DNA from 2 places in the Pseudomonas sp. MBLB4136 genome. Region 2 is predicted to be linked to the other one. Evidence: predicted binding sites of a transcription regulator. Region 2 holds the regulator's gene; the other holds the start of a gene.
The links. Region 2 encodes sigma-54, which starts transcription at its own class of promoters, with help from an activator protein. Its sites were predicted from a motif close to ANTGGCATNNANNTTGCTNT; they were not measured.
Positions count from the first base shown of each region.

Region 1: the regulator sigma-54 is predicted to act here: its motif matches at 2,119-2,138, upstream of flgB (flagellar basal body rod protein FlgB).

Region 1 is NZ_CP196713.1:3,109,118-3,113,433, forward strand. Features, by position in the region: gene flgE (flagellar hook protein FlgE) at 1-475, opposite strand, end outside; gene flgD (flagellar hook assembly protein FlgD) at 518-1,183, opposite strand; gene flgC (flagellar basal body rod protein FlgC) at 1,205-1,648, opposite strand; gene flgB (flagellar basal body rod protein FlgB) at 1,663-2,070, opposite strand; gene cheR (protein-glutamate O-methyltransferase CheR) at 2,328-3,155, opposite strand; gene ACSX1D_RS14010 (chemotaxis protein CheV) at 3,201-4,133, opposite strand; gene flgA (flagellar basal body P-ring formation chaperone FlgA) at 4,211-4,316, shown strand, end outside.
Region 2 is NZ_CP196713.1:3,734,703-3,739,018, reverse strand. Features, by position in the region: gene ptsN (PTS IIA-like nitrogen regulatory protein PtsN) at 1-426, opposite strand, end outside; gene hpf (ribosome hibernation-promoting factor, HPF/YfiA family) at 442-750, opposite strand; gene ACSX1D_RS17020 (RNA polymerase factor sigma-54) at 940-2,448, opposite strand; gene lptB (LPS export ABC transporter ATP-binding protein) at 2,582-3,307, opposite strand; gene lptA (lipopolysaccharide transport periplasmic protein LptA) at 3,310-3,852, opposite strand; gene lptC (LPS export ABC transporter periplasmic protein LptC) at 3,839-4,316, opposite strand, start outside.

The DNA.
Region 1 (4,316 bases), 630 kb from region 2:
ACTGAGTCAGGGTACCTGAGGCCTGCGGCGCCTGTCCGCCGGTCTGGATACGCAGATCGCTGATCACGCCATTTTGCAGGTTGTTGTTGGCGTTGACCGCATAACCCTGCAAACGATGGCCGAAGTTGTTCACCATGAAACCTTCGCGATCGACGCCGAAATAGCCGGCCCGGGTGTAGCTGACCTCGCCGTTGTTGCTGGTGCGGAAGAATCCGTTGCCGTTGATCGCCAGGTCCAGGGCGTTCTGGGTGTAGTTGATGTTGCCTTGGTTGAACAGCTGCGCCACGTTGCTGAGTTGTACCCCCGCGCCCTGCTGGTTGCTGCCCGTGCCCTGCACCGAGGCGGCATACAGGTCGCCGAACTCGACACGCGACTGCTTGAAGCCAACCGTACCGGCGTTGGCAATGTTGTTGCCCGTGACATTGAGGTCATTGGTCGCTGCACGCAGGGCACTCAGACCGACATTGAACGACATGGGAATCTCCTCGCCGGAACCCCGGCAGTAAAAATCTGTGAACTACTGACCGATGACCTGCACCTGGGACAGCGGCACGCTGCCGAGCCCCGCCAGGTTGAGTGTCAACTCGCTGCCACCCAGGGTGACGCTGTCGACGTTGGCCGGCAGCATGGTGTAAAGCCCCTTGCTCTCGCCGTTGTAGCTGGCTTGCGCCTCGAATCGATAATTGCCGGGCGGCAACAGATTGCCGCTGGCATCCTTGCCGTCCCAGATGAAGCTGACATTGCCGGCCTGCTGCTCGCCCAGATTGATCCGGCTCACCGCCGCGCCCGACTTGTCATACACGTTGACGTAGACGTTGCTGCTGCTGGTCGGCAACTCCAGGCTGGCCTTGAAGCTCTGGCTGGTATCGACCAATGCCCGGTCGGTCGGCACTATGACCTTGCGCCCCACCAGGGAGGAGGCCTGCAGCGCCTGGGACGACTGGTAGCCGGACAGCAGCGAGCTCATGCTGCTGTTGAGCTTCTCTACCCCTTCGACCGTACTGAACTGCGCCAGCTGGGCGATGAACTCGCCGTTGCTCTGGGGCTCAAGCGGGTTCTGGTTGTTCAACTGCGTCACCAGCAACTTGAGGAACTCGTTCTTGCCGAGCTCCTTCTTCTCGCTGACGTCCTGCTTGATCTGATACTGATCGAGTGCGGAACTGACACCACTGACACTGCTCATCCTTTATTCCTCGCTAGTGGCTCACTGACCCAGGGTCAGGACGCGCTGCATCATTTGCTTGGCGGTGTTCATCATTTCCACGTTGGTCTGGAATGCGCGACTGGCCGAGATCATGTCGGCCATTTCCTCGACCACGTTGACATTGGGGTAGTACACATAGCCGTTTTCATCGGCGGCCGGGTGGGTCGGCTCGTAGCGCGGCGTCAGCTCGCTCTGATCCTCGACGATACCCAGCACCTGCACCCCGCTGCCGGCCTGATCCTGATCGGCGAACAGCGAACCCCGGTCGCCATTGAGCGACTGCTGGAACATGGTGGCGAACACCGGATGACGGGCCCGATAGGTCTGCTCGATGCTCGAGGACACCGTCTCGGCGTTGGCGATATTGCTGGAAATGGTGTTCAGACGAGTGCTCTGGGCGCTCATGCCGGTTCCGGCGATATTGAAGACACTGGCGAGTGACATGGCATCGGACTCCTTTAGTCGCCGCGCAGGGCGCTGACCAGCCCTTTGAACTTGCTGTTGAGGAAGGTGAAGCTGGCCTGGAAGCTCACCGCGTTCTCCGCGTAGCTGGCCTGCTCGACCTGAAGGTCGACGGTGTTCTGATCGATCGACGCCTGGAACGGCGTGCGGTAGGCCAACTCGGCCTGGCCGACGGCAATACCCTCGGCGGCGATATGCCGGCTATCGGTGCGCTGCAGGCCGACCGCGCCACGCTGGATCTTGGCGCTCTGGGCGGCGAGTACCGAGGCGAAGTCCAGGTCACGCGCCTTGTAGTTGGGCGTGTCGGCGTTGGCCATGTTATTGGCCAGCACCTCGGCACGCTGGCCGCGAAAGCCCAGTGCCTGTTCATGGATGCCAAGTGCGCGGTCGAAACTGATGCTCATGATCGGGAACCCCTGCCGTTAGGCCTGCCTGCTTTCCGTGCAAGACATACAGCAAGGTGTGTGCCAGTTTACTTACTGCTTATTTTTCAATGACTTAAACATCGACATGGCAACTTCAACGGCCTGGGCGGCAAGGCATTTCCGCCTACTGGCAAGCCAAGCGGCAAATCGGCCTGCCCCTTGCCGCCGGCGAAAACGAAAACGGGAGGCCACTGGCCTCCCGTTCTGCTCGAGTCGAGTACTGTCGGTCTGGCGACCTACTTCACCTTGTAGATGATGCCTGGGCTGCACTGCACCATCTGGTAACGCTCCGGCAAGCCGTTGAGCGCCTCGGAGGCGCCGAGAAACAGGTATCCGCCGGGCTTCAACATCGCATGGATACGGGTGAGGATGTCTTTCTTCACTTCGGCCGAGAAGTAGATCAGCACGTTGCGACAGAACACCACGTCGAACTTGCCGAGACTGGCATAACTGTCCAGCAGATTCAGCGGGCGAAACTCCACGCGACTCTTGATCGCCGGCTTGACCACCCAGCGCCCCGGCTCCTTGGGGTCGAAGTAGCGCTGCAGGCGCTCCTGGGACAATCCACGCCCCATCGCCAAGCTGTCGTACTCGCCGGATTTGCAGTTGGCCAACATCGACGGAGATAGGTCGGTGGCGACGATCTGCACCCCAGCCTTGAGCTGACCGATATTGGTCTTCTCGAACTCGTCGATGCTCATCGACAAGGAGTACGGCTCCTGGCCGGAGGAGCAGGCCGCCGACCAGATCCGCAGGCGCTGCCCGGGGCTGGCCTTGATCAGCTCGGGCAGCACCCGGTTCTTCAGCACTTCGAACGGATAGGTATCGCGAAACCACAGGGTTTCATTGGTGGTCATGGCATCCACCACCTGCTCGCGCAGGCCACTGCGCGGCTGGTTCTGCATGCGCTGCACCAGCTCGCCCAGGCTCTTGATCGCGTGCTGCTCCATCAGTTTGTTCAACCGACTGGAAACCAGGTACTGCTTGTTGCTGCCCAGCACGATGCCGCAGGCTTTTTCCAGGAAGACCCGGAATTGCTCGAAATCCAAATTACCTGAAGACACTCGCGAGGCCTCGCCGATCATAGTGTTGCGCCGAAAGCCACGCTTTCAGCTCCCATCTACCGAATTGATGCGCTCAACCACCCGCGAGGCCAGGTCATCCGGACGGAACTTGGCCAAAAAGTCATCGGCCCCCACCTTCTTCACCATGGCCTGGTTGAAAACGCCAGAGAGCGAAGTATGCAGGATGATGTGCAGTTTCTGCATGCGCGGATCCGCACGAATCTCTGCCGTCAGCGTATACCCGTCCATTTCCGGCATCTCGATGTCGGAGATCAACATCAGAAACTCGTCTGCCGGATTCTTGCCCTCCTCGACCATCGCCTTCAGATAGTCCAGGGCCTGGCGGCCATCGTTGAGCGCCACCACCTCGACCCCGACGGTCTGCAGGCAGCGCGACACCTGCTTGCGCGCCACCGAGGAGTCGTCGCAGGTCAGCACCCGCTTGGTCATCGCCTTGGCCTGCACCTGATTATCCAGCACCCCTTCGGAGATGACCTCTGATGTGGGCGCCACTTCGGCGAGAATCTTCTCCACGTCGATGATCTCGACCAGCTGCTGATCCAGGTGGGTCACCGCGGTGAGGTAGTGGTCGCGTCCAGTGCCCTTGGGTGGCGGATGGATACCCTCCCAGTTCATGTTGACGATGCGCTCCACCGAGTGCACCAGAAAACCCTGAACCTTGGTGTTGTACTCGGTGATGATGACGAAGCTATTGTCCAGGCTCCGCAGTGGCGCCTTGCCGGTCGCCATGGACAGATCGAGAATCGGGATGGTACCGCCACGAATGCTGGCCACCCCGCGAACCACCGGGCTGGACTTGGGCATGATGGTGAGTTTGGGGCACTGCAGCACCTCCTTCACCTTGAACACGTTGATCCCATACAGCTGACTGCCATTGAGGCGAAACAACAGCAGTTCCAGACGATTCTGTCCCACCAGTTGAGTTCGCTGGTTTACCGAATCCAATACACCGGCCATGCCCAAACTCCTTTGGTTTGAGAAGCGAACATTGTGCTCAGCGTAGCAGGCGGCACGAGCCTTGCTTTTTACTCAGCATGAACGCAAAAACGACGATATTTCGGCACGCTATGGTCAAGACCCGCCACCTGCTGGCAGTTCTACCTGCAATGCTCGCGCTTGGCTACAGCCCCCAGGCAGCAA
Region 2 (4,316 bases):
GGAGTCGTTGCTTTGCGCCTGGCGCAGGCGTTCGCGCACGTCGCCGCGGTCGAGCATGCTGGCGATCTGGCGCAGCAGTTCCAGGTGCTCGTCGGTCGCGGCCTCGGGCACCAGCAGGACGAACAGCAGGTCGACGGGGGCGCCGTCGATGGCGTCGAAATCCACCGGCGCATCCAGGCGCAGCAGGGCGCTGATCGGCGCATTGCAGCCCGCCAGGCGGCAGTGCGGAATGGCGATGCCGTTGCCGAATCCGGTGGAGCCGAGTTTTTCGCGGGCGATCAGGCTCTCGAAGATGTCCTGCCCGGCCAGGTCGGGCAGCTCGCGCGCCACCAGGTTGGCAATCTGTTCGAGTACGCGTTTCTTACTGCCGCCCGGCACGTTCACCAGGGAACGGCCGGGGGTCAGGATGTTTTCAAGTCGGATCATGGGAGGTGAGCGAGGTCAGCGGGCCATGGCGCCCTGCTGGCGTTCGAGCTGCTTTTCCTTGTGCTTGATGAGTTGTCGGTCGAGTTTGTCGGTGAGCAGGTCGATCGCTGCGTACATGTCGTCATGTTCGGCGTTGGCGACCACTTCGCCGCCGGCTATGTGCAGGGTCGCTTCGATCTTCTGCTTGAGCTTTTCGACCTCCATGGTGACCTGCACATTGGTGATCTTGTCGAAGTGGCGCTCCAATCGATTGAGTTTCTCGTCGATGTAGTCGCGTAGGGCGTCGGTCACATCCAGCTGATGTCCACTGATGTTGACTTGCATACCGCTTTCTCCTTGTTGCCGTGTGTAAGAGACAGGCAGTGCTGCCTGCCGCGGGAACACCTTGGCGTGGAAGACTCGGACCCACCGAACCCGGCATGTCGCTATCCGGCGCGACCGCTCTGGTCGCTGCAGGGAGTATTGCGAGCTGTGCTGCGTTGTGTGTTGACCTGTCTTCCGTTGAGTGCCGCCTTACATCAACCGCTTGCGCTCACTGGAGGGCGCTATACCGAGGGATTCACGGTATTTGGCGACCGTGCGGCGGGCCACTTGAATGCCCTGTGCCTCCAGTAAACCAGCGATCTTGCTGTCACTCAACGGCTTTTTTGCATTTTCCGCGGCCACCAGTTTCTTGATGATCGCGCGGATCGCCGTCGACGAGCACTCGCCGCCCTCGGCGGTGCTGACGTGGCTGGAGAAGAAATACTTCAGCTCGTAGATGCCGCGCGGGGTGTGCATGAATTTCTGCGTGGTGACCCGCGAGATGGTCGATTCATGCATGCCGACCGCTTCGGCAATGTCGTGCAGCACCAGTGGCTTCATCGCCTCGTCGCCGTAGTCGAGGAAGCCGCGTTGGTGCTCGACGATCTGGGTGGCGACCTTCATCAGGGTTTCGTTGCGGCTCTGCAGGCTCTTGATGAACCAGCGCGCCTCCTGCAGCTGATTGCGCATGAAGGTGTTGTCGGCGCTGGAGTCGGCACGTTTGACGAAGCCGGCGTACTGCGGATTGACCCGCAGGCGGGGCATGGCTTCCTGGTTGAGCTCGACCAGCCAGCGTTCGTTGTGCTTGCGCACGATGACGTCCGGCACCACGTACTCCGGCTCGCCGGACTGGATCTGCGAGCCGGGACGCGGATTGAGGCTCTGGATCAGCTCGATGACCTGGCGCAGCTCGTCTTCCTTGAGTTTCATGCGTCGCATCAGCTGGCTGTAGTCGCGGCTGCCGAGCAGGTCGAGGTAGTCGCCGGCCAGGCGTTGGGCTTCGGCCAGCCAGGGTGACTTGGGCGGCAACTGGCGCAGCTGCAGCAGCAAACATTCGCGCAGGTCGCGGGCGGCTATGCCGGCGGGCTCGAACTGCTGGATGCGGTGTAGCACCGCCTCGACCTCGTCGAGCTCGATGTCCAGCTCCGGGTCGAAGGCCTCGACCACTTCCTCCAGGCTCTCTTCCAGGTAGCCCTGTTCGTTGATGCAGTCGATCAGGGTGACGGCGATCAGTCGGTCCTTGTCGGACATCGGCGCCAGATTGAGCTGCCAGAGCAGGTGGCTCTGCAGGCTCTCGCCGCTGGAGGTGCGGGTGGTGAAGTCCCACTCGTCGTCGTCATTGCTCGGCAGGCTGCTGGCGCTGGTCTGATAGACGTCTTCCCAGGCGGTGTCGACCGGCAGCTCGTTGGGGATGCGCTCGTTCCATTCGCCGTCCTCCAGGTTGTCCACCGTCTGCGACGTTTCCTGGTAGCTGGTTTCCTGGTAGGGCTCTTCCTGCTTGCTGGCAGGGGAGGGGTTGTCGGCGCCATCGGCCAGGGGATCGGAGTTGTCGAAGTCGTCGCCGTCTTCCTGGCGCTCGAGCATCGGGTTGGACTCCAAGGCCTCCTGGATCTCCTGTTGCAGATCCAGGGTGGACAGTTGAAGTAGGCGAATGGCCTGTTGCAGCTGCGGGGTCATCGTCAGCTGCTGGCCCATCTTCAGGACTAGCGATGGTTTCATTGCAGACCTTTTATACCGGCGTCTGTGCGCAATCCACTACAGGGCGCCGAAGCGCCGCAAGGAAGCAAATTATATGCCCGCTTCCGAGTGTTTTGCCTAGCATTAGCTGCAGTGCGGTGGAGAAAAGCCGCCGCTAGAGACGGAATTCGTGGCCCAGGTAAACCTCTTTGACCATTTGGTTGGCCAGAATGGCGGCGGCATCGCCTTCGGCGATCAGCTGGCCATCGCTGACGATGTAGGCCGTCTCGCAGATGTCCAGGGTCTCGCGGACGTTGTGATCGGTGATCAGTACGCCGATCCCCTTGGCCTTGAGGTGATGGATGATCTGCTTGATGTCGCCGACCGAGATCGGGTCGACCCCGGCGAAGGGTTCGTCGAGCAGAATGAATTTCGGGGCGGTGGCCAGCGCCCGGGCAATCTCCACGCGCCGCCGTTCGCCGCCGGACAGGCTCATGCCGAGGTTGTCGCGGATGTGGCTGATGTGGAACTCCTGCAGCAGGTTCTCCAGCTCATCCCGGCGTGCCCCGCGATCCAGGTCCTTGCGCGTCTCGAGGACGGCCATGATGTTGTCGGCCACGCTGAGTTTGCGGAAGATCGAGGCCTCCTGGGGCAGGTAGCCGATGCCGGCGCGCGCACGGCCATGCATGGGTTGATGGCTGACGTCGTGGTCGTCGATCAGCACGCGGCCCTGATCGGCACGCACCAGGCCTACGATCATGTAGAAGCAGGTGGTCTTGCCGGCACCGTTGGGGCCGAGCAGGCCGACGATCTGCCCGCTGTCGATGCTCAGGCTGACGTCGCGGACGACCTGGCGACCTTTGTAGCTCTTGGCCAGGTGTTGGGCTTTCAGAGTGGCCATCGCTACTGCGCCTGCTGGTCGGCTGGTTTGTTCTTCGGCTGGATCACCATGTCGATGCGTGGGCGCGGCGTGGACACCTTGGTGCCGGTGGCGCGACCGGCGTTGACGATCTGCCGACGGGTGTCATAGACGATCTTCTCGCCTTCGAAGGTGTTGCCTTCCTGGATCACCTTGGCCTGGTCGATCAGCACGATGCGCTCGCTGGCGGCGAAGTACTGGATGGTCAGGCCGTAGGCCTTGACGACCTGCTTGTCGGCGGCCGGCTTCTGCTCGTAATAGGCGGGCTTGCCGACCGAGGTGAAGATCTCGATGTCGCCCTGGGCATTCTGGGTGATGGTCACCGTGTCGCCGGTGATCTTCAGGGTGCCCTGGGTGATGATGACGTCGCCGCGATAGACGGCCACGCCTTGCCGGTCGTCCAGTTCGGCGCTGTCGGCTTGCACGCGAATGGGCTGATCACGGTCGGATGGCAGCGCCCAGGCGCAGGCGCTTCCGAGCGCGGCGCTCAAACTGAGCAGAAGGGGGAGGGTTTTAACGAACCTCATGCTGGCCTCTTACGTTGGACAGCAGGAGCATCCTGCCGTCATTCAAGTACGCTTTCATTCCTTGTGCCGTGGTCACCCCATTGGCCGCGTCGATTCTAACGGCTTGCTGGGTCTGCGCATATTCCTTCTCCGGGAACAGCGTCAGGCGGCTGGTGGTGAGGATGGTGGGGCGGCCCTTGGCGTCGGTGCGCTCGACGCGCACCTTGTCGATCAGTTCGACTTCCTTGCCTTCGGGCGCCACTTCGCCGCGTGCGCCGCGGATCTTCCACGGGTATTCGCTGCCGCGGTACAGCTGCATGTTCGGCTCGGTCAGAAGCGTGATGTCGCTGGCCTTGACGTGTTCCAGCTTGCTGGCGGTCATCTCGTAGTGCAGCTTGCCGTCGGCCTGGTACTGCACGGTGCTGGCATTGACCACATAGAAGTCGATGGCGTTCTCCGTGCCCACCGCTGCCGGTCTGTCCGAG